DNA from 3 places in the Citrobacter sp. C1 genome. Region 1 is predicted to be linked to each of the others. Evidence: riboswitches for the same ligand, from Rfam matches in the RefSeq annotation. Region 1 holds a riboswitch; each other region holds the start of a gene.

Region 1 (7,522 bases):
CGGCAGGATCGCCAGAAAATCCGGCTCGTAGACCATCGGTCCGCCGGTACCGCGGTTTTTCATCAGCACTTCATACGTTTGTGCGAACACCGTCGAGGTGAACGCGCACAGGCACAGGATGAGTAAACGTTGTTTAATACATTTCATTGCGGTTCCTTGTGATATTTACGCTGGCCGTTGGTAGCGAATAAAACAGCTCGCCTCATCAGCAGCTCGTTCGACAATCGCATCGATGCCAAACCAGTTGTTAAGATTTTCTCGGGTGAAGACAGCTACAGGGCAGCCTTGCATGACCAGTCGTCCCGCTGTCATCACCATGATGCGATCGCAAAACATCGCGGCATGATTCAGATCGTGCAGGGCGGCAATCACGGTCAGTTTTTCGCGTTTAACCAGGTTAAGCAGGCCAATTTGATGCTGGATGTCGAGATGATTGGTTGGCTCATCCATCAGCAATACCTGCGGCTGTTGTGCCAGCGCCCGGGCAATATGCAGGCGCTGGCGTTCGCCGCCGGAGAAGGTATGCCAGCAGCGTTGCTGGACGTTTTGCAGGGAGACTTTCTCCAGCATCGTCTGCACGATATCGTCGTCGGTCCGTGACCACGGCGACAGCAGACTTAACCACGGCGTGCGGCCAAGGGACACGGCCTGGATGGCGGTCAGACGCTCGCTGGTTTCCGCCTGCTGTTCAACCAGGGCGACCTTTTGCGCCAGATGGCGGCGTGAGTAGCGGCGAATATCTTTGCGGTTAAGCGAAACGCTGCCGCTGGAGGGCTTGAGTAAACCGGCCAGCAGGGAAATGAGCGACGTTTTCCCCGAACCGTTGGGGCCGATAATGCCCACAAACTCGCCGGGTGCGACCTGAAAAGAGACATCATTGACGATGGCCTTGCCTTTCACCTCCCAGTGCAGATGCTGAGCGCAGACCACATCGTTGGCGGTATTTACCGCGCGTAGCGGCGTGGTAAAACGTGGGTTAACCGTCATTTGCTCGGGTTCCCTCGGATCAAAATAATCGAAAATGCGGGCGCGCCAACCAGCGCAGTGATCACCCCAATAGGCAGTACTTGCCCTGGTAGTAAGGTGCGTGAAATGACGTCCGCGACAATAAGAAAAATGGCACCAATCAGGGCACTGACGGGCAGTAAGCGGTGGTGCTGATTACCCACCAGTAAACGCGCAGCGTGAGGGATAACCAGTCCAACAAAGCCAATGGCCCCGACAATTGACACCATAATGGCGGTCATCCCCGTCACCGCGGTAATCAGTACGCCGCGAGTGCGTTTAACCGGGATGCCCAGCGAGGCCGCTGACTCTGCGCCAAATGAAAATGCGTCCAGATGGCGGGCGTAGCAAAAGCAGACGATGATGCCGACCAGCGCGGTCGGGATGGCCAGTACCACATCGGGCCAGCGTACGCCGCTCAGATTGCCGAGCAGCCAGAACATAATGCCGCGTGCCTGTTCGGCATTGGCCGAACGGGTAATGATGAGCGAGGTAATGGCATTGAACAGCTGCGAGCTGGCGATCCCGGCGAGAATAATTTGCGTGGTGGCGGACCCGTTTTTACCCCTTGCGGCCACGGCCAGCAGTGCGACAAACAGAAATGCCGTCAGCGCGCCGATAAACGCCCCGAGCGACATGCTGATAATCCCCGCACCCAGCCCGGTCAGCGCGATCAGCACCGCTCCCGTCGATGCCCCGGCCGAGATCCCCAGCAGATAAGGTTCGGCCAGCGCATTACGCAGTAGTGATTGCAGCACCACGCCGGAAACGGCCAGACAGGCACCGCAGCAGGCAGAGACAAGCGCACGGGTCAGGCGGTAGTTCCAGATGATCCCAGCATCCAGCGCGTCTACCGGATATTGGCTGCCAAACAGGTGGTTTGCCAGCGTGTGGGTGACATGCTGCCACGGGATAAACGTCTCACCGATGGAGATCCCCGCCAGCAGCACCCCGCACATCACCACGCTGACCCACAGGCTGTGCAGCAGCGTTCGCTGGGTAAACTGACTCATCGCCCGACGCGTCCTGCGTAATTCGCTCATTGTTGATGGCTTTCCTGAGTGCGAAAGCGCGTGATGCCCGTGCATGACATCACGCGCGACGAGGATTAATGAGTGGCCTGCGGGTGTGCAAGACCGTATTGCACCAGCGCATCGGCGAGTTTTTCCAGCCCGTCAAGGGTTCTGATGCCCGCATTCATGGTCTGGACATCAATCACCGGCAGGTGGTTGTCTTTCACCGCCGGGATAAGACGGGTAACCGGGTCAGACTTGAGGTATTCCATTTTGACTTTCCAGTCATCCGCCGGGAAACGGCGACGGCCCATCTCGCCGAGAACAATCACCGATGGACTGGCTTTGGCAATGGTTTCCCAGCCGACAGTCGGCCACTCTTCCGCGGAATCAATGACATTTTTTACCCCGAGGGTTTGTGCGATCCACGCGGCGGGGCCAAATTTACCGGCAACATACGGATCAAGCTGCAGATCGGCGCTGGAGAACCAGAAGACGGCAGAAACGTTATTCTCCATGCCGGTGATCTTCGTTTTGGCTGCGGCCTCGCGGGCTTTGAGGCTGGCTATCAGCTCATCGCCCTTGTCCTGCACATCGAAGATTTTGGCCAGATCGGCAACTTCCTGGTAGACCATGGCGATATCAAACATGCCTTTACGCACACCATCGCCGCCGTCTTCATTGTCTTTTGCACAATCGGCAGGGGCGGTATAAACCGGAACGTTGAGTTCACTGAATTGTTCATAAGAGGCAACCGTCCCCGCGGGGCCAATCTGCCATTCAAACTGGCTGGCAACCAGGTCTGGTTTTTTGGCGATAATGCCTTCAAAGCTGGGTATGTTTTGCGCGATGACTGCAATCTTGTCATTCGCCGCTTTGTACTGTTCAGGAACCGGGCCAAACCACAGCGATGTGCCTACAACGCGATCGGCCAGACCCAAAGAATAGAGGATTTCAGTGCTGTTCTGACCCACTGTGGTCACGCGCTGCGGGGCTTTATTAAAGGTAATATCTCGACCACAGTTTTTGATAGTCAGCGGATATTGCGTCTTTGCTGCCGTCGCCATATTACTGGTCAGGAAGAGTGCCGCGCCGGTCAGCGCCAGAAGTGAATATTTGCAATAAGCAGAGGTAAAAACAGAATACATTATCATTGTCCCGTTGATGCCAGCGCTTCAGCGTCTGGTCATTATTTATTTCGCGGGACAGGCGCATGACGATAGATGACATTTCATCATGACATTCAGGCAAAATAATATGAAAATAAAACATATTGTTGCCAGTTTGATCAGGAATCAATTTTGTTCATTCGTCAAATAAATCACCCCATGGACCATCCCGTCCACTCAATGTATAAAACCATGACAGTAGGTCTCCTGGCTTACGGTAATCAGAATATCGGCCTTCCCATAAAAATATTTTACAGTGACCTGTAGTGAATCATCACTACACAGAGATATTCAGCATCCGCTTACAGTTGCGGGGGCAGCTATGGCATAAGAGAGAAATCATCCGCACCATATTCCGTTTCAAAAGCATGACTGCGCTTTGAAATACTGTCGGAGCGGACTGTATCGGTATGCTAATATTGCGTCAACCGCTGTAATAAGTAGGTAGTATTTAATTGTCATTTTTAATTCCTTTTAAATCATGTGGTTAATCTTTAATGGTTCATTGTGATGTGCCGAAGATAATAAATATTTGGTAAATTAAATGAGAATTATTTGATGTTGATCAATTAACGATGTGGTGTTGAAAAAGAATAAAATGAATAGTGAGAAATACACGCTTATTAAATAATCTGCGCCACATCACATTTTTCAATGTGTTTTTCCATATGGACAATTTGTTGCTCGCCACCTTCATCAAGGAACACGTTAAAGTGATTGTTGCACCAAAACTGATAGCCGCCGGGTAAAAAATGATGGGTATGCAAGTAGAGCGTTTTATATTGCTGATGCTGACAATATGCTTCTGCCAGTGTCATAAGTTGGCGGCCTATACCTCGACGGCGGTGTTCCTGTTCCACGTAACAGCGGCAAATTTCTGCGGTGTTGGCTAAATCATAGCGCCCGCGCAATGCCATGATTCTGTCATCGTACTGACACACTGCCAGCGTAGCGATAAGTTGCTGGTGTGCATCCCACACGCCGAGCAGTAGATTTCGGGGGTGGTGCAGGTAGTGTGAACGTAAATCTAATATGTCTTCGTCAGGACGTGGAGTGGGCCTGTTAGCCTGAAAATAGAGATTTAAATGACGGATAATAAATGACTGAACGGCGGGAATATCCGACTCGGTAATTTCGCGAAAGGTATACGTAGCATTAGGGTTCATTGTTGTGGGTATTATCAGGAGTAGGGGAAATGATAATAGCAACTCAGCGGGGATTGCAGAAGTGAAGAGTGACCGACAAGCAAAGCCTGCCGGCCATCACTAAACGTTAAATATCAGCCAGTGCGGCGTCACGGTTCGGGAAGAACGCCAGACGGCCGGGGATGGGTTGGATACCCGCACGCGCCATGGTGCGTAGCGGTTGGAACTCCAGATTACTGATACGTAATTCACAGCCTTCCGGCAGTCGTTTAACAAAACGCTGGAAGGCGTCCAGACCACCGGCATCCAGTACCGGGACGGCATCCCACTTCAGTACCACGATGCGCTTGCCTGCAATACGTGTTTCGAGATCGGTAAACAATCCCTCCGCTGCGGCAAAGAACAGCGGGCCAATCACGCGCAGCACCAGCACATCGTCCGGTACGTCTACGTTAACCGGTGCCAGGCGCGTCATGCGCGCAATGCGGCGCATAAACAGCAGCGAGGCAAGGACGATACCGACGCTGATGGCGATTACCATATCGAACAGTACGGTCAGCGACATACACATCAGCATCACGATGATGTCGTCTTTCGGTGCGTGACGCAGCAGATCCACCACTTTATGGGCTTCACTCATGTTCCACGCCACCATCAGCAGCAGGGCCGCCATGGCGGAAAGTGGCAGCCAGGAAAGCCACGGAGCTAATACCAGCAGGGCGAGGATCACCAGAATCGCGTGGATCACCGCAGAAATGGGCGAGGTGGCCCCGGCGCGAACGTTAGCCGCAGAGCGGGCAATTGCGGCGGTGGCGGTGATGCCGCCAAAGAATGGCGCGACGATATTCCCCAGCCCTTGACCCACCAGCTCGCTGTTGGCTTTGTGCTTGGTGCCGGTCATCCCGTCGAGCACCACAGCGCACAGCAGGGATTCAATCGCGCCGAGCATCGCCATCGAGAAGGCAGCCGGTAACAGCGCCCGTAATGAACTCCAGCTTAGCGTAAAGTCCGACCCCGGCATATCCCACGGCAACACCAGCTGTGGCAGCAGTTGCGGGATACCGTTGCCCTGCGAACCATCCGCCAGAATGTAGTGGAACTGAGAACCGATGGTCGCGACATGGCCACCTGTCAGGTTCACGATGCCCATTACCGCACAACCGGCCAGCAGCGCCGGAAGATGACCAGGCAGGCGGATCCCCAGACGCGGCCAGAAAATCAGGATCCCCAGCGTGACCACGCCAATGGCGGCATCACCAAGGTTAATGGTCGGCAGGGCCATAAACAACGCACCCACTTTTTGCAGGTAGTGTTCCGGGACGTGTGCCATCTGCAGACCGAGAAAATCTTTAATCTGCATGGTACCGATGGTGATACCGATACCTGAGGTAAAGCCTAAGGTAACGGAGACCGGGATATATTCGATCAATCGGCCAAATCGGGCGAGGCCGAAAAGGATCAGGAAGATCCCGGACATCAGCGTAGCCACCAGCAGACCTGCCAGCCCGAACTGCTGCGACACCGGATATAAAATCACCACGAAGGCGGCGGTAGGACCGGAGACGCTAAAACGTGAACCACCGGTAAGGGCGATAACAATCCCGGCAACGGCTGAGGTATACAGGCCGTATTGTGGCGCAACGCCGCTGCCAATTGCCAACGCCATTGCCAGCGGGATAGCAATAATGCCCACGGTTATCCCGGCGATCAGATCACGGGTAAAGCGCGAGGCGGTATATTTTTCTTTCCAACAAGCGTCGATGAGGGCGCGGAAAGGCATCACATGTGAGGAAAATAGTCTGTTCACAATAATGTTTCATCCATGAGCGCATCATCTATCTAGAAAATGATAGTTGAAGTTGGCATAAATCATACAAATAAATAAAACGGATAAAAAAACCCGCCGCAGCGGGTTTTTGAGCCGGGCTCGATTAATGCTCGAACATAGCAGAGATGGATTCTTCGTTGCTGATACGACGAATCGCTTCGGCCAGCATACCCGACAGGGTCAACGTACGCACGTTCGGCAGTGCTTTGATTTCGTCGGTCAGTGGAATGGTGTCACAAACCACGACTTCATCAATCACCGAGTTGCGCAGGTTGTTTGCCGCATTGCCTGAGAAGATCGGGTGAGTTGCGTAAGCAAATACGCGTTTGGCACCACGTTCTTTCAGCGCTTCTGCTGCTTTGCACAGCGTACCGCCGGTATCGATCATGTCATCAACCAGGACGCAGTCACGACCTGCAACGTCACCAATAATGTGCATCACCTGAGAAACGTTCGCACGCGGGCGACGTTTGTCGATGATAGCCATATCGGTATCGTTCAGCAGCTTAGCGATAGCGCGGGCACGCACGACGCCACCGATGTCCGGAGAAACCACAATCGGGTTGTCCAGGTTCAGCTGCAGCATGTCTTCTAACAGAATTGGGCTACCGAATACGTTATCAACCGGTACGTCAAAGAAGCCCTGGATCTGTTCAGCATGCAGGTCAACGGTGAGGACGCGGTCAACGCCAACGCTTGACAGGAAGTCAGCGACGACTTTTGCGGTAATCGGTACACGAGCGGAACGTACGCGACGATCCTGGCGTGCATAGCCGAAGTAAGGAATAACGGCGGTGATACGGCCTGCGGAAGCACGGCGCAGAGCATCGACCATAACGACCAATTCCATCAGGTTGTCGTTAGTAGGGGCACAAGTGGACTGGATGATGAAAATATCACCACCGCGTACATTTTCATTAATTTGTACGCTGACTTCGCCGTCGCTAAAGCGACCTACAGCGGCGTCGCCGAGTGAAGTGTACAGGCGGTTGGCAATACGTTGTGCTAGTTCCGGGGTGGCGTTACCAGCAAAAAGCTTCATATCAGGCACGAGAAGAACCTCAGGCATGCGTCCATTGGTGGAAAGAATCTGCCGAAAACTGTGCGGGCCAGGCAGTATCCTCTCCAGGCGGTGTATTAAAGAGCGCGATGCAACGTCTGGAACGGGGTGACGTTGTCACCGCAACTCAGCTTGCCCGGCTTACTCGTTATCTTTCGCGTTTCATGTGCGCTGGCATCAATTCCTCACACCAGTCACATACTTTTGTATGCTCCTGGCGATTCGTTATCTCGCCATCTTCCTGAAACCCGAATGATTTAGAGTAACGCTCTGTGCAATGGGGAGAGGTTGACACCTTTCGC
Region 2 (7,522 bases), 2.4 Mb from region 1:
CCTCTCGCTACAGTCGTGCCTCGATAAGCGTGTGGCGAAAGGGGGCGTTTCACCGCAGCAGGTAGCGCAGGCGATCGACTACGCGAAGGCGCGCCTGGCGTAACGTGTGTTTTGCCCGATGGCGGTAAACGCCCTCGCGTCACCATCCGGCAAATGGTTATCTGAGCCTGGCATCAAGCCGGGCTTTTTTATGCAAAAAAAAGCGGACCAGAGGTCCGCAAACGTTCACGTTGGCTTTAGTTATTTCGAGTATGAGAACGGACAGTAGCTTCAAGGGTTAAAGGGGTACCGTTCCGTTTCTGTGGTGCATTATTAAACAGAATGCTTGATAGGGATAATCGTTCGTTGCTATGCTACCTATCGCTACGAACTATCGTGGCAATGGAGGATGAATAATGAATATTCGTGATCTTGAATACCTGGTAGCACTTGCCGAACACCGTCACTTCCGACGAGCGGCAGACTCCTGTCACGTCAGCCAGCCAACGCTGAGTGGGCAAATCCGCAAACTCGAAGATGAGCTTGGCGTTATGCTGCTGGAGCGGACGAGTCGTAAAGTGCTGTTCACTCAAGCGGGTTTACTGCTGGTGGATCAGGCGCGCACCGTGTTGCGCGAGGTCAAAGTGCTCAAGGAGATGGCAAGCCAACAGGGTGAGACAATGTCTGGCCCGCTACATATTGGTTTGATCCCAACGGTAGGACCTTACCTGCTGCCGCATATTATTCCTATGTTGCACCAGACCTTCCCGAAACTGGAAATGTACCTGCATGAGGCGCAAACGCATCAGCTGCTGGCGCAACTGGACAGCGGTAAACTCGACTGTGTGATTTTGGCGCTGGTGAAAGAGAGTGAAGCGTTTATCGAGGTACCGCTGTTTGATGAGCCGATGATGCTGGCGATCTATGAAGATCACCCATGGGCAAATCGCGACCGCGTACCGATGTCCGATCTGGCAGGTGAAAAACTGTTGATGCTCGAAGATGGTCACTGTTTGCGTGACCAGGCGATGGGCTTTTGTTTTGAAGCCGGTGCTGATGAAGACACCCATTTCCGGGCAACCAGTCTGGAAACGTTGCGTAACATGGTGGCAGCAGGCAGCGGGATTACTTTACTGCCCGCGCTGGCTGTCCCACCGGAGCGTAAGCGTGATGGTGTGGTCTATGTGCCGTGCATTAAACCAGAACCGCGTCGTACCATTGGTCTGGTGTACCGTCCGGGTTCGCCGCTGCGCAGCCGTTATGAACAGCTGGCAGAGGCCATCCGTGGTGCAATGGATGGCCATTTCGACAACACGTTAAAACAGGCGGTTTAAGCCGTTCAGTGCAGCTACCCGATAGGCTTCCGCCATGGTTGGGTAGTTAAAGGTGGTGTTAACGAAGTACTCGATGGTGTTACCACCACCTTTTTGCTCCATTATTGCCTGACCGATATGAATAATTTCGGCAGCGCGTTCGCCAAAGCAGTGGATCCCTAAAATCTCTTTGGTCTCCCGATGGAACAGAATCTTCAATGTTCCGACACTCATCCCGACGATTTGTGCGCGTGCCAGATGTTTAAACTGGGCGCGGCCAACCTCGTAAGGGACTTTCATTGACGTCAGTTGCTGTTCAGTTTTACCGACGGAGCTGATTTCGGGAATGGTGTAAATGCCTGTCGGAATATCTTCGATCAAGTGCGCGGTGGCCTCACCCTTGACCAGCGCCTGGGCGGCGATACGGCCTTGATCGTAGGCTGCGGAAGCAAGGCTCGGATAACCGATCACATCCCCTACGGCATACACATGCGGCAGCGCCGTCTGGTACATGCTGTTCACTTTTAGCTGGCCGCGGCTGTCCGTCTTCAGGCCAATATTCTCCAGCGCTAATGAATCGGTGTTACCGGTACGACCGTTGGCGTACAGCAGGCAGTCGGCTTTTAGTTTCTTTCCGGATTTCAGGTGCATGATGACGCCATCATCGCAGCCTTCAATTTTCTCGTATTCTTCGTTATGGCGAATCACCACGCCGCTGTTCCAGAAGTGATAAGACAGCGAGTCGGACATCTCCTGATCAAGAAACGCCAGCAGACGGTCACGGGTATTGATCAAATCAACTTTGACGTCCATTCCCCGGAAGATCGACGCATATTCACAGCCAATGACGCCCGCGCCATAGATCAGAACGTGGCGAGGTTCATGGTGCAGGCTGAGTATAGAATCACTGTCGTAAACGCGCGGATGAGAAAAATCGACATCATTTGGGTGGTAGGGACGCGAACCGCAGGCAATAACAAATTTATCTGCCGTGAGCGTTTCCACCGTACCGTCATGGCACTCCAGAGCGAGGGTGTGTTCGTCAACAAAACGGGCATTCCCCTGCAAAATTTCACAGTGGTTTCGCTCGTAAAATCCTTGCCGCATACGCGTTTGCTGATTAATGACGTTATCGGCATGGTTAAGAATATCGGCAAAAGAAGAGCGAAGAAGCCGGGAATGGTCGCTGTAGAGTGGGTTCTGATTGAATTCAATGATACGGCTGACGGCGTGGCGGAGTGCTTTAGATGGGATGGTGCCCCAGTGGGTACAACCACCGCCGACGTTATGATAGCGCTCAATAACGGCGACGCGCGCGCCTTGCTTAACCAGACCCATTGCAGCGCCTTCGCCGCCGGGGCCGGAACCTATTACTATTGCATCGTAATCGTAGGAATGTGACATGGTCAGGCTTACCTGTTCTTATACATAAAAGCAACAGAATAGTAACATCGTTGTCGGGATAACCCAATTATCGTTGTGCTTTTTTGCGAAGTCGAAGCACAAACTGCGCGTAAACAATCATTCACAAAGCCATGCCAACCGCCTAATCTCTGGTATAGTGCCAGCAAGGTATAAGGAAGGATTCAGACATCGTGATGGGCGTTAGAGCGCAACAAAAAGAAAAAACCCGGCGTTCGCTGGTTGAGGCCGCATTTAGTCAATTGAGTGCAGAGCGCAGTTTTGCCAGCCTCAGTTTACGTGAAGTTGCTCGTGAAGCGGGCATTGCGCCAACCTCATTTTATCGCCATTTTCGCGATGTGGATGAGCTCGGCCTGACGATGGTGGATGAGAGCGGCCTGATGCTACGCCAGTTGATGCGCCAGGCGCGTCAGCGTATCGCCAAGGGCGGCAGTGTGATCCGCACCTCGGTCTCAACATTTATGGAGTTCATCGGCAACAATCCCAACGCCTTCCGTTTATTATTGCGCGAGCGGTCTGGTACCTCCGCGGCGTTTCGTGCCGCCGTGGCTCGCGAAATTCAGCATTTCATTGCGGAACTTGCGGACTATCTGGAACTCGAAAACCATATGCCTCGTGCGTTTACTGAAGCACAAGCCGAAGCCATGGTGACGATTGTTTTCAGTGCGGGGGCAGAAGCGCTGGATGTTGGCGCCGAACAGCGTCGACAACTGGAAGAGCGGCTGGTATTGCAACTGCGCATGATCGCCAAAGGCGCATTTTACTGGTATCGCCGTGAACAAGAGAAGATGACGCATCACTCCGAGTAACGAGAAGGACGAGCAATGAAACAGTCAGGTCAAGATAAAGGTACGCTGCTGCTGGCGCTGGTTGCTGGCTTATCGATCAATGGTACATTTGCGGCGCTGTTTAGCTCCATTGTGCCATTCTCTGTATTCCCGATTATTTCGCTGGTGCTGACGGTTTACTGCCTGCATCAACGTTACCAGAATCGCACAATGCCTGTGGGGCTGCCGGGTCTGGCTGCGGCCTGTTTTATTCTTGGCGTTCTGTTGTACAGCACCGTGGTGCGCGCGGAATACCCGGATATCGGCTCGAACTTCTTCCCAGCGGTCCTGTCAGTGATTCTGGTGTTCTGGATCGGCTTTAAGGTGCGTAACCGTAAGCAAGAAATTGCGGAATAGTATTTGTAGGCCGGGGGTATCTTTGCTTTCCCGGCCTACAAAAAAATCACTTCGCGGTCAGTAATACTCCGCACTCCATGTGGTGCGTGTACGGGAACTGATCGAACAGCGCCAGACGTGACACATTGTGCGTCTGGCTCAACGTTTCCAGGTTCTTACACAGTGTCTCCGGGTTGCAGGAGATGTACAGAATACGCGGATACGCCTGCACCATCTTCTCTGTTTCGCTGTCCAGGCCGCTGCGCGGTGGATCAACAAAAATGGTTTCACACTGGTAACTCTTCAGGTCGACGCCCTGTAAACGGTTGAACTCGCGCACCCCATTCATCGCCTGAGTAAACTCTTCTGCAGCCATACGAATAATTTGCACGTTATCAATATGGTTAGCCGCAATATTGTACTGCGCGGCAGCCACGGACGGTTTAGCGATTTCAGTGGCCAGTACGCGGTTGAAGTTCTGCGCCAGCGCTAACGAGAAGTTGCCATTGCCACAGTACAATTCAAGCAGGTCGCCCTGCGAATCTTTGGTGACATCAATCGCCCATTCCAGCATCTGAATGTTCATGGCGGCATTCGGCTGCGTGAAGCTGTTCTCAACCTGGCGGTAGATAATCTCTTTACCCGCAACCGGCAAACGTTCATCGATGTAATCTTGATCCAACGCGATTTTGGTTTTGGTCGCCCGGCCAATCAGATGCACATTCAGGTTTTGCGCGCGTAGCGCATCCCGCAGTGCTTCGGCTTCCTGACGCCATTCGTCATCTAACTTTTTATGGTACAGCATGGATACCACCGCCTGATTGCTCATGGTGGTGAGGTAATCAATCTGGAACAATTTATGACGCAGGATGTGATTGTGACGAACGCCGTCAATCATGGCTGTCATCAGCGTGTTGATGAGTTCGCTGGCTGCCGGAAAGCTGTCGACGCGAATACGGCTTTTGGTCTGGCTTTCAAACATGATGTGATACAGGTCGTCACCGTCATGCCACAGGCGGAATTCAGCGCGCATGCGGTAATGACTGACCGGCGAGCGAAACACTTCCGGAGCCTGATCAGTAAATGGCGTCATTAAGCTCTGTAAACGAGCCACTTTATCGGCTAGCTGCGCGTCATACTGTTCTGTCGGGAGGTGTTCGGGGGTCATGATGCGTCCTGAAAAATAAAAGTACGCGGGGATTGTAGGGATTGCTCAGTAGATGTCCAGTTATTGATGATTTCTAATATTGTGATACGCAGTCTGGACAGTCGGTAATAACAAACTGTAGCATCCGCGTTCCGGTCCTGTGAGTTAAAAGGGAATCCAGTGTAAATCTGGAGCTGACGCGCAGCGGTAAGGAAAGGTGAAATGAGAGCGTAAGCAGACACTGCCTTTGGGTGGGAAGTCTTCATTTCTTTTTATTCGCTATATTGAATAACCTTCCAAGCCCGAAGACCTGCCGGCTAACGTCGCATCTGGTTTTCATCATCGCGTACTATCGGTGGGACCTGCGGCATCCTTCTTATATTGTGGATGCTTTACAATGATCAAAAAATCATTGCTGCTGACGGCACTTTCCGTCGCGGCATTTTCTGGTTGGGCGCAGGATGCTAGCCCGGATACTCTCGTCGTTACGGCTAACCGTTTTCAGCAACCCCTTAGTGCAGTGCTTGCTCCCATCACCGTTGTTACGCGCCAGGAAATCGATCGCTGGCAATCTACCTCTGTGAATGACGTTCTTCGCCGCCTGCCGGGTGTCGATATCGCGCAATACGGTGGTATGGGACAAAATTCGTCTATTTCTATTCGTGGGACCAACGCCAGTCATGTACTGGTGCTGATTGACGGCGTGCGCCTGAATTTAGCTGGGGTGAGTGGTGCCGCCGATCTCAGCCAGTTCCCGGTATCACTGGTGCAACGTATTGAATACATTCGTGGGCCGCGTTCCGCTGTTTATGGTTCTGATGCGATCGGCGGTGTGGTGAATATCATTACCACGCGAGAAAAACCGGGGACGGAATTGACCGCCGGTGTGGGCAGTAATGGTTATCAGAATTACGACATCTCGACGCAGCAACAGCTCGGTGAGAATACGCGCGTGACGCTGATGGGGGATTATGCCTATACCAAAGGTTTTGACGTTGTCGCCTACGGTAGCACTGGTGAGCAAGCGCAGCCCGATAAAGATGGTTTTTTAAGTAAGACGCTGTACGGCGCACTGGAACATAACTTCTCCGACACCTGGAGCGGGTTTGTGCGCGGCTATGGCTATGATAACCGCACCAATTATGATTCTTACTACTATCCAGGCACGCCGTTAGTCGATACCCGTAAGCTCTATAGCCAAAGCTGGGATGCCGGACTGCGCTTTAATGGCGAGCAAATCCAATCACAACTGGTTTCCAGCTACAGCCATAGCAAAGACTACAACTATGACCCGGACTATGGTCGCTACGACTCCTCGGCAACCCTGGATGAGATGAAGCAATATAACGTGCAGTGGTCAAACAGTATCGTGGTTGGCCATGGCAATGTGGGCGCTGGCGTCGACTGGCAAAAGCAAACCACAGAGCCAGGCACCGGGTATGTTACGGACGGTTACGATCAGCGTAATACCGGTATTTATCTGACCGGGTTGCAACAGCTTGGCGACTTCACCTTCGAAGGCGCGGCGCGCAGCGACGACAACTCCCAGTTTGGTCGGCATGGCACATGGCAAACCAGCGCCGGATGGGCGTTCATTGACGGCTATCGTTTCATTGCTTCTTATGGCACCTCTTATAAAGCACCTAATCTGGGGCAGCTGTACGGTATGTATGGCAATGCAAACCTTGATCCTGAAGAGAGCAAGCAGTGGGAAGGGGCGTTTGAAGGGTTAACGGCGGATGTAAACTGGCGTTTGTCAGGATATCGCAACGATATCGATAACATGATCGATTATGACCCCCACACTCTGAAATACTATAACGAAGGGAAAGTGCGGATTAAAGGCGTTGAAGCGACGGCGAGTTTCGATACGGGTCCGCTGGCGCATACGCTGAGCTATGACTATGTCGATGCGCGTAATGCGATTACGGACAAGCCGCTGGCCCGCCGTTCCAAACAGCAGGTGAAGTATCAGCTCGATTGGCAGGTCTATGATTTTGACTGGGGCCTGACGTATCAATATCTGGGAACACGATATGACAAGGACTATGTCACTAACCAGCCGGTAAAATTGGGTGGAGTGAGTTTGTGGGATCTGGCGGTGTCATATCCGATCACCTCACAGCTGACAGTTCGTGGTAAAATCGCCAACCTGTTCGATAAAGATTACGAGACAGTTTATGGCTACCCAACTGCAGGACGGGAATACACCTTGTCTGGCAGCTACACTTTCTGATCCACGTCCCACCGTGCTGGTGTTTGATTCCGGCGTCGGTGGGTTGTCGGTCTACAATGAGATCCGCAACCTCTTGCCGGATCTCCACTATATATACGCTTTCGATAACGTTGCCTTTCCTTATGGAGAGAAGAGCGAGGAATTTATTGTCGAGCGTGTTGTTGAGATTGTGACTGCCGTTCAGCAGCGCTACCCCCTTTCACTGGCTGTTATCGCCTGCAATACCGCCAGCACGGTGTCACTCCCTGCGTTACGCGAAAAG
Region 3 (7,522 bases), 170 kb from region 1:
CGCTTTTACCGCGCCAACATCACCGCGAACAATCACGGTGACCAGCCCTGAACCAATTTTTTCGTAGCCGACCAGCATCACATTGGCTGACTTCACCATTGCATCTGCGGCCTCTATGGCTGCAGTTAAGCCTTTGGTTTCTACCATTCCTAACGCTTCTTGTTGCATAAAGACCTCGCCTGGGTTGTTCCGATTTTCATGACTATAAAAAGAAGCGAGGAAAAAGAATGGCTGACTTGAAACGGAGAGTGAAAAAATAGTAAGCGAACGGCAATATAAAATTGCTTGATTTTATTTTATCAGATTGTTTTTAAATGATTTTTGTGATCTTGCGGATGTGAAAAATTGGTTATGTCAATACCAGATTTACATTTTTGCTAGTGACACGATAAATATCATTTGCTATGCGGGGGAAATGAAATTGTGATGCTTGTTTGAAAACAGAAATCTGCTGTTGGCAATATTTTATTATTTTTAGAATGCATTTTTAATAGGGCTAATGCCCGTTTTTGTTAGCTGTTTTAATAATGCTGACAGCAAAAATTTGTTATCACTACACGATTTTAAAAAGGTGGGAGTGCTCAGATTGCCAACAATTTGCCGACGGCGCTTTTTATAGTAAGCCTTGAAGTACTCTACTGCCAGCAGGGAGTCCGCTGGTACAGACACGAACTCTGCTTAGAAGGTGTCACAATGAACGATTCACTAAAAGCGCAATGCATTGCCGAGTTTTTAGGTACCGGGCTGTTCCTGTTTTTTGGCATTGGATGCCTGAGTGCCCTTAAGGTGGCCGGTGCGAGTTTAGGGTTATGGGAAATATGCATCATTTGGGGTCTTGGGATTTCGCTGGCGGTCTACCTGACTGCCGGAATATCCGGGGCACACCTCAACCCTGCGATTACCATCGCTCTGTGGCTGTTTGCCTGTTTCCCTGGGCGTAAAGTTTTACCCTATACGGTCGCGCAAGTCGCAGGTGCCTTTGGTGGCGCGTTGCTGGCCTATTTGCTGTACGGCAGTTTATTCATTGAATATGAGACGGCGCACCATATGGTTCGTGGCAGTCTTGAAAGCCTGCAACTGGCCAGTATTTTTAGTACTTATCCGGCCTCTGCGCTTAGCGTATGGCAAGCGGCGCTGGTGGAAGTGGTCATCACGTCCATTCTGATGGGTATGATTATGGCGCTGACGGACGATGGCAATGGGGTGCCTAAAGGTCCTCTCGCGCCATTGCTGATTGGTATTCTGGTTGCCGTCATCGGTGCATCAACAGGTCCGCTCACAGGATTTGCCATGAATCCGGCGCGTGATTTTGGTCCTAAGTTGTTTGCCTGGTTTGCCGGATGGGGAGATGTTGCGATGACGGGGGGACGCGATATCCCATACTTTATCGTCCCGATTGTGGCACCGATCATCGGTGCGTGCGCCGGGGCAGCAATTTATCGTTACTTTATTGGCAAAAATTTACCGTGTAATACTTGTAAGCTGGAGGAAAATGAGAGCTAGCTTCATGGAAATTGTTTATTTCTGAAATGCAAAAACTGATTTCGTGATCCGGTTTCCTGAACAGCTTAAAAAGTCTCCCCACAATGGGAGACTTTTGTTATGGTCCATTAACACCTTTTATCATTGCGTCTAATAGCGAGATGAAAAGTGAATGTGAATAATGTGTTTTTATTTATAACAATAAATTAACTGAGAGGTTTTATCATGATTTCTGCGAGCGCCCTGAACTCAGAACTCATTAATAAAATCGCACAGGATTTTGCACAGGCCACCAGTCTGGCCGTTGTGGTTGTCAATATTCACGGTGATGAAATTTCTGAACTCTTTAATTTTACCCCTTTCTGCCAGTTGATGCGCCAGCATCCGCAGCACAGCACGCGATGCCGTATGAGCGATCGTTGTGGGGGCCTTGAAGCATCAAAATCAGACCAGCCGTGTATTTATCGCTGTCATGCCGGCCTTACCGATTTTTCTATCCCTTTGGTGATTGCAGGCCACTTGGTTGGTTTTGTTTTATGCGGTCAGGTGCGCTTAAGCAATGACGTAGGCCTGGTTGATATTTTGAGTGTCGATGATCGCTGGCAAGCCGATCCCGAACTGCTCAATGAATTTCGTAATGTTCCGGAAATGGACTATTCTCGCGTCATCGCCTCTGCAGATTTGTTGAAGTTGATTGTTGAAAATTGCCTTAAAAAACAATTGAATTTCGTTGTCATTAAAGACAGTACACAGCAGTCAGAGTCGGTGCGTCCAACCCGTAGCCCGACTCCTCATGACAGTAAAATGAAAAAAGCGTTGCGCTATATCGACGCACATTTGTCGGATGAGCTTCGCCTCGAGGAGGTGGCTTCGCATGTTTATCTCAGTCCGTACTATTTCAGCAAGCTGTTCAAAAAATATCAGGGGATCGGTTTTAATGCCTGGGTAAACCAACAGCGAATGGCAAGTGCTAAAGAGTTGCTTTGTCATAGTGACTGGAGTATTGCCAGTATTGCGCGAAATTTAGGCTTTTCGCAAACCAGTTATTTTTGCAAAGTTTTCCGCCAGACATACCAGGTGACGCCGCAGGCTTTTCGCCAGCAAATTAGTGTTGTTTCGTCCGAAGAGTCAGCATAAATAGCAATATTTTGCTATTGCCGATTTTTGATATCGTATTGTATGTCCGTCATTATAAAATGAAAAATAAGGATAGAAGACAATAAATTGTCATAGCGCAACAAAGTAATAGTGTCTGAAGGATAAACTGCACCAGTTTTTATTTTTGTGATGAGATACAGTGTCTGTGTGAATGACTTTCTTTATTATTAATTGAAGCTTTCATACGGAATGCAAACTTAAGAATAAGCTGAATGACGCCATAACATTGGCTGAATGAGCGTAAAAGATATTTAAATGAATTTTTGTCATGAGGTGTGTTAATTCATCTCATGCCTGGAGCTTAATAGAATTTGCTCCTGAGCTGACAGGTTTACCACGTTTGTGGTAGGGAAGGGGGTGAGAATCCCCCGCAGCCCCCGCTGCTGTGATGCTGACGACCCCGTATAGACCACTGATCGCGAGATTGGGAAGGACGGGTGAGAATGACGCTAAGCCAGAAGACCTGCCTGTCAGTGACTACCAACAACTTCGGTGGGAAGTGGGTTGCTCAGATGCATACAGTCGAAAGACTGGGTATCTCTACACCCCTACCACCCTGAACAGGATCAGGGTATGGCGGCCAATTTTCGCGCGTTTGTTCTTGCAGGTACCGGAAGCGGCTGTGGTAAAACCACGGTAACGCTGGGCTTGTTGAGTCTGCTGAAAAAACGCGGTTTGCGCGTCCAGCCTTGCAAAGTCGGTCCTGATTATCTGGATACCGGCTGGCATACCGCCGTATCTGGCACAGCCTCCCGCAATCTTGATAGCTTCATGCTCCCCACTTCCACGCTGAACGCCTTATTTTGCGAACATATGCAGCATGCGGATATCGCCGTCATCGAAGGCGTTATGGGGTTGTATGACGGTTATGGTACGGACCCCAATTACTGCAGTTCCGCCGCGATGGCGAAGCAGCTGGGCTGTCCGGTCATTTTGCTGGTGGACGGTAAAGCCGTCTCAACGTCAATTGCCGCCACGGTGATGGGATTCCAGCATTTTGATCCAACGCTGAACATTGCTGGCGTGATTGTTAACCGGGTAAACAGCGAAACGCATTACCAGCTACTTAAAGTCGCCATCGAACGCTACTGTTCGATACCGGTATTGGGCTATGTTCCCCGCGTCGATGGCGTGGCGCTCCCTGAGCGTCATCTGGGACTGGTGACCGCGCGGGAATCAATCGTCAATCAGTTGCCGTGGCAGGAATTTGCTACAACGCTTGAGCAAACGTTAGATATCGACGCGCTGCTGGCCTTAAGCCAGTTAGACACCCCACCGGTGGGCGAATGGCCCGCGCTTCCTGCCTCCGATGCCGGAGCTGGACTGACGCTTGCCATTGCTGATGACGAAGCATTCAACTTCTACTATCCGGATAACATTACGCTACTGGCGCGCACGGGCCTCAATATTGTCCGTTTCAGCCCGCTACACGACAGCCGTCTCCCTGATTGCCAGATGATCTGGCTAGGGGGCGGATACCCTGAGCTGCACGCTGCCGGGCTTGCCCAAAATTCCACCATGCTGGCGCAACTGCGTGCGGCTCATCAGCGCGGTGTGGCGATTTACGCGGAGTGCGGTGGTCTGATGTACCTGGGGAGTTCGCTGGAAGACAGCAACGGCGATATCTGGCCGATGGCGGATATTATTCCCGGTCACAGCAAAATGGGCAAACGTCTGACCCGATTTGGCTATTGTGAAGCGCAGGCCGAACAACAAACCTTACTCGCTGCGCCCGGTGACGTGCTGCGCGGACATGAATTTCACTATTCCGATTTTACCCCTCAAACCCAGGCCGTGACGAGCTGTCGCAAAGTTCGCGATGGCGAAACGTTACAGGCGTGGTCTGGCGGTTGGCAGGTTGGCAATGCGTTTGCCAGCTACCTGCACGTTCATTTTGCTCAGCGTCCTGAGATGCTTAATCACTGGCTAGACGCCGCGAGGAGCGTGAAATGACACTGCTCGCGTGGTGTGTCGCCTGGCTGCTTGATTTTATCATTGGCGATCCGCAGAGCTGGCCGCATCCGGTACGTTGGATTGGCAATCTCATTACCGCTGTGCAGCGCCTGGTTCGCCGCTACTGCCATAGCGATGGCATGCTGCGTATCGGTGGCGCAGTGCTGTGGGTTGTGGTGGTCGGCGTGACCTGGGGCGTTTCATGGGGCGTACTGGCGCTGGCGCAATCGCTTCATCCGTGGCTAGGGTGGGGCGTCGAGGTGTGGATGATCTTTACCGTGTTGGCTGGCCGCTGCCTGGCGAATGCCGCACGAGATGTCGAACGTCCACTGCGTGCCAATAATCTCACAGAAAGTCGGGAAAAACTCTCCTGGATTGTGGGGCGTGACACCTCACAATTACAGCCGAAACAGATCAATCGCGCGGTGGTGGAAACCATCGCTGAAAACACCGTGGACGGCATCATTGCACCGCTGTTCTTCCTGTTTCTCGGCGGTGCCCCGTTGGCGATGGCCTACAAAGCGGTGAACACCCTGGACTCCATGGTTGGCTATAAAAATGAAAAGTACCGCGCTATCGGGATGGTCAGTGCACGACTGGATGATGTCGCGAATTTGATTCCTGCCCGACTGGGGTGGCTGTTGCTCGGGTGCGCTGCATTTTTATGCCGTAAAGACGGCTTCGGTGCATTACACATTGGTTGGCGCGATCGCTACAACCACAGCAGTCCAAACTGTGCCTGGTCCGAGGGGGCCGTTGCCGGAGCATTAGGTGTCCGCCTTGGTGGCCCTAACGACTATTTTGGTCTGCGCGTTGAGAAACCGTGGATTGGTGATGCACAACGAGACATTTCAGTAGACGACATTTCCCAAACAATTCGATTGATGTGGGTAGCATCGACCCTGGCCCTGGCGCTATTTATTGCGCTGCGGTGGCTGTTGGTCGGTGTGGCCTGAGGACAAAACAATGCAATACATTCAGCAACCCCAGGCGATTGAAGCCAAAAGTTTCGACATCATTGGCGACATTATTCGTGAAACCCGCCCGGACTATCAGTTTGCCAGCCCATTACATGAGGCCATCATCAAGCGGGTGATCCACACCACCGCTGACTTCGACTGGCTGGACATTTTGTGGTTTTCCGATGATGTACTGGCGCAGTTTTGCGCCGCGTTAAACCGATCAAGCGTGATTTATACCGATACTACGATGGCCCTTTCCGGGATCAACAAAACGTTGCTGGCAAAATTCGGCGGAGAATGCCGCTGTTACATCAGCGACCCGCGTGTGGTGCGCGCCGCAAAAGAACAGGGTATCACTCGTTCGATGGCCGCCGTCGACATTGCGGTTCAGGAAGAGGGCGAAAAGCTGTTTGTCTTTGGCAATGCGCCGACGGCGCTGTTCCGCCTGATGGAACATGATGTTGCCGTGAGCGGCGTGGTCGGTGTGCCGGTAGGGTTTGTCGGCGCGGAGGAGTCAAAAGATGCGCTGACGAAAAGTCATCTGCCTGCCATAGCTGCCCTGGGCCGCAAAGGCGGAAGCAACGTCGCAGCCGCTATCGTCAACGCGATGCTCTACCACATGCAGGGGGCGCGATGAGCGACCAACCCTTTGACGCACCGGTATGGCACAACGGTAAAGCGCTGCGCAAAGGGTACACCACCGGATCGTGTGCGACGGCAGCAGCCAAAGTCGCTGCGTTGATGGTATTGCGTCAGCATTTGATCCATCAAGTATCCATAGTCACCCCGTCCGGGGTCACGCTATGCCTGAACGTTGAGTCGCCGCACATCGAAGGGCAGCAGGCGATTGCCGCTATTCGTAAAGACGGCGGCGATGATGTGGACGCCACCCACGGGATGCTGATTTTTGCTCGTGTGACGCTAGACGACAGCGGCGAAATAGCGCTGCAGGGCGGCGAAGGTGTCGGCACGGTCACCCGCAAAGGAATTGGCCTACCGGTAGGCAGTTCGGCAATCAATCGCACGCCGCGTCAGACTATTGAGTCAGCGGTTCGCGAGGCGATCGGCCCAAATCGTGGGGCACAGATTGAAATTTTTGCCCCGGAAGGTGAAGAGCGGGCGCAGAAAACCTACAACTCGCGTCTGGGTATTCTGGGCGGCATTTCCATTATCGGCACCACCGGCATTGTTACGCCCATGTCGGAAGAGAGCTGGAAGCGTTCATTGTCGCTGGAGTTGGAAATCAAACGTGCGGCGGGACTTGAACACGTGGTGCTGGTGCCGGGTAACCATGGCGAACGTTTTGTCCGAGAACAGATGGGGATTGACACGCAGGTGGTGGTCACCATGAGCAACTTTGTCGGCTACATGATTGAAGAGGCCGTCCGCCTTGGGTTCAAACAAATCGTTCTCGTCGGACATCCGGGCAAGCTCATCAAAATTGCAGCGGGTATTTTCCATACCCACAGCCATATTGCCGACGCGCGTATGGAAACTCTGGTCGCCCACCTGGCGCTGCTCGGTGCGCCGCTGGAATTACTGACGTTGGTCAGCGACTGCGATACCACCGAAGCCGCGATGGAGCACATCGATGCCTACGGTTTTCAGCATATTTACGATCATCTGGCTAAACGTATCTGCATGCGTGTCCTGCAGACTTTGCGTTTTACCAAAAATCCGCCGACCTGCGACGCCATCATGTTCTCTTTTGATAACCAGATCCTCGGCAGCAACCGCCCGGTCACAGAGATTGCGCAGGAGATGACATGCTTACCGTTGTAGGGATGGGACCCGCGGGGTTGCATTTGATGACGCCCGCAGCACGCGAGTCTGTCGCCACGGCGGATGTGCTGGTCGGTGGTAAACGGCATTTGCAGCAGTTCCCGGATTTTACCGGCGAGCGGTTTGCCCTTGGCGCCAATATCCCGGAGTTATTAACCTGGATTGGCGAGCATCAGGGGAAGCAT

What was found. Region 1 has a riboswitch for cobalamin ahead of IB214_RS10520 (ABC transporter substrate-binding protein). Riboswitches for the same ligand answer to the same signal wherever they lie in the genome.
Region 2: another riboswitch for cobalamin. It lies ahead of btuB (TonB-dependent vitamin B12 receptor BtuB); the one in region 1 lies ahead of IB214_RS10520 (ABC transporter substrate-binding protein).
Region 3: another riboswitch for cobalamin. It lies ahead of IB214_RS09590 (cobyrinate a,c-diamide synthase); the one in region 1 lies ahead of IB214_RS10520 (ABC transporter substrate-binding protein).

The regions. Positions count from the first base shown of each region.
Region 1 is NZ_CP115035.1:2,167,846-2,175,367, forward strand. Features, by position in the region: gene IB214_RS10505 (pseudoazurin) at 1-147, opposite strand, end outside; gene IB214_RS10510 (ABC transporter ATP-binding protein) at 166-987, opposite strand; gene IB214_RS10515 (iron ABC transporter permease) at 984-2,048, opposite strand; gene IB214_RS10520 (ABC transporter substrate-binding protein) at 2,114-3,166, opposite strand; cobalamin riboswitch at 3,367-3,594, opposite strand; gene IB214_RS10525 (GNAT family N-acetyltransferase) at 3,811-4,353, opposite strand; gene dauA (C4-dicarboxylic acid transporter DauA) at 4,460-6,139, opposite strand; gene prs (ribose-phosphate diphosphokinase) at 6,264-7,211, opposite strand; gene ispE (4-(cytidine 5'-diphospho)-2-C-methyl-D-erythritol kinase) at 7,478-7,522, opposite strand, start outside.
Region 2 is NZ_CP115035.1:4,775,851-4,783,372, reverse strand. Features, by position in the region: gene argH (argininosuccinate lyase) at 1-103, shown strand, start outside; gene oxyR (DNA-binding transcriptional regulator OxyR) at 396-1,313, shown strand; gene sthA (Si-specific NAD(P)(+) transhydrogenase) at 1,296-2,696, opposite strand; gene fabR (HTH-type transcriptional repressor FabR) at 2,888-3,523, shown strand; gene IB214_RS22855 (YijD family membrane protein) at 3,539-3,898, shown strand; gene trmA (tRNA (uridine(54)-C5)-methyltransferase TrmA) at 3,945-5,045, opposite strand; cobalamin riboswitch at 5,161-5,357, shown strand; gene btuB (TonB-dependent vitamin B12 receptor BtuB) at 5,422-7,260, shown strand; gene murI (glutamate racemase) at 7,205-7,522, shown strand, end outside.
Region 3 is NZ_CP115035.1:1,997,937-2,005,458, forward strand. Features, by position in the region: gene pduA (propanediol utilization microcompartment protein PduA) at 1-168, opposite strand, end outside; gene pduF (propanediol diffusion facilitator PduF) at 694-1,503, shown strand; gene pocR (regulatory protein PocR) at 1,708-2,619, shown strand; cobalamin riboswitch at 2,951-3,126, shown strand; gene IB214_RS09590 (cobyrinate a,c-diamide synthase) at 3,214-4,593, shown strand; gene cbiB (adenosylcobinamide-phosphate synthase CbiB) at 4,590-5,549, shown strand; gene IB214_RS09600 (cobalt-precorrin-8 methylmutase) at 5,560-6,192, shown strand; gene cbiD (cobalt-precorrin-5B (C(1))-methyltransferase CbiD) at 6,189-7,337, shown strand; gene IB214_RS09610 (cobalt-precorrin-7 (C(5))-methyltransferase) at 7,322-7,522, shown strand, end outside.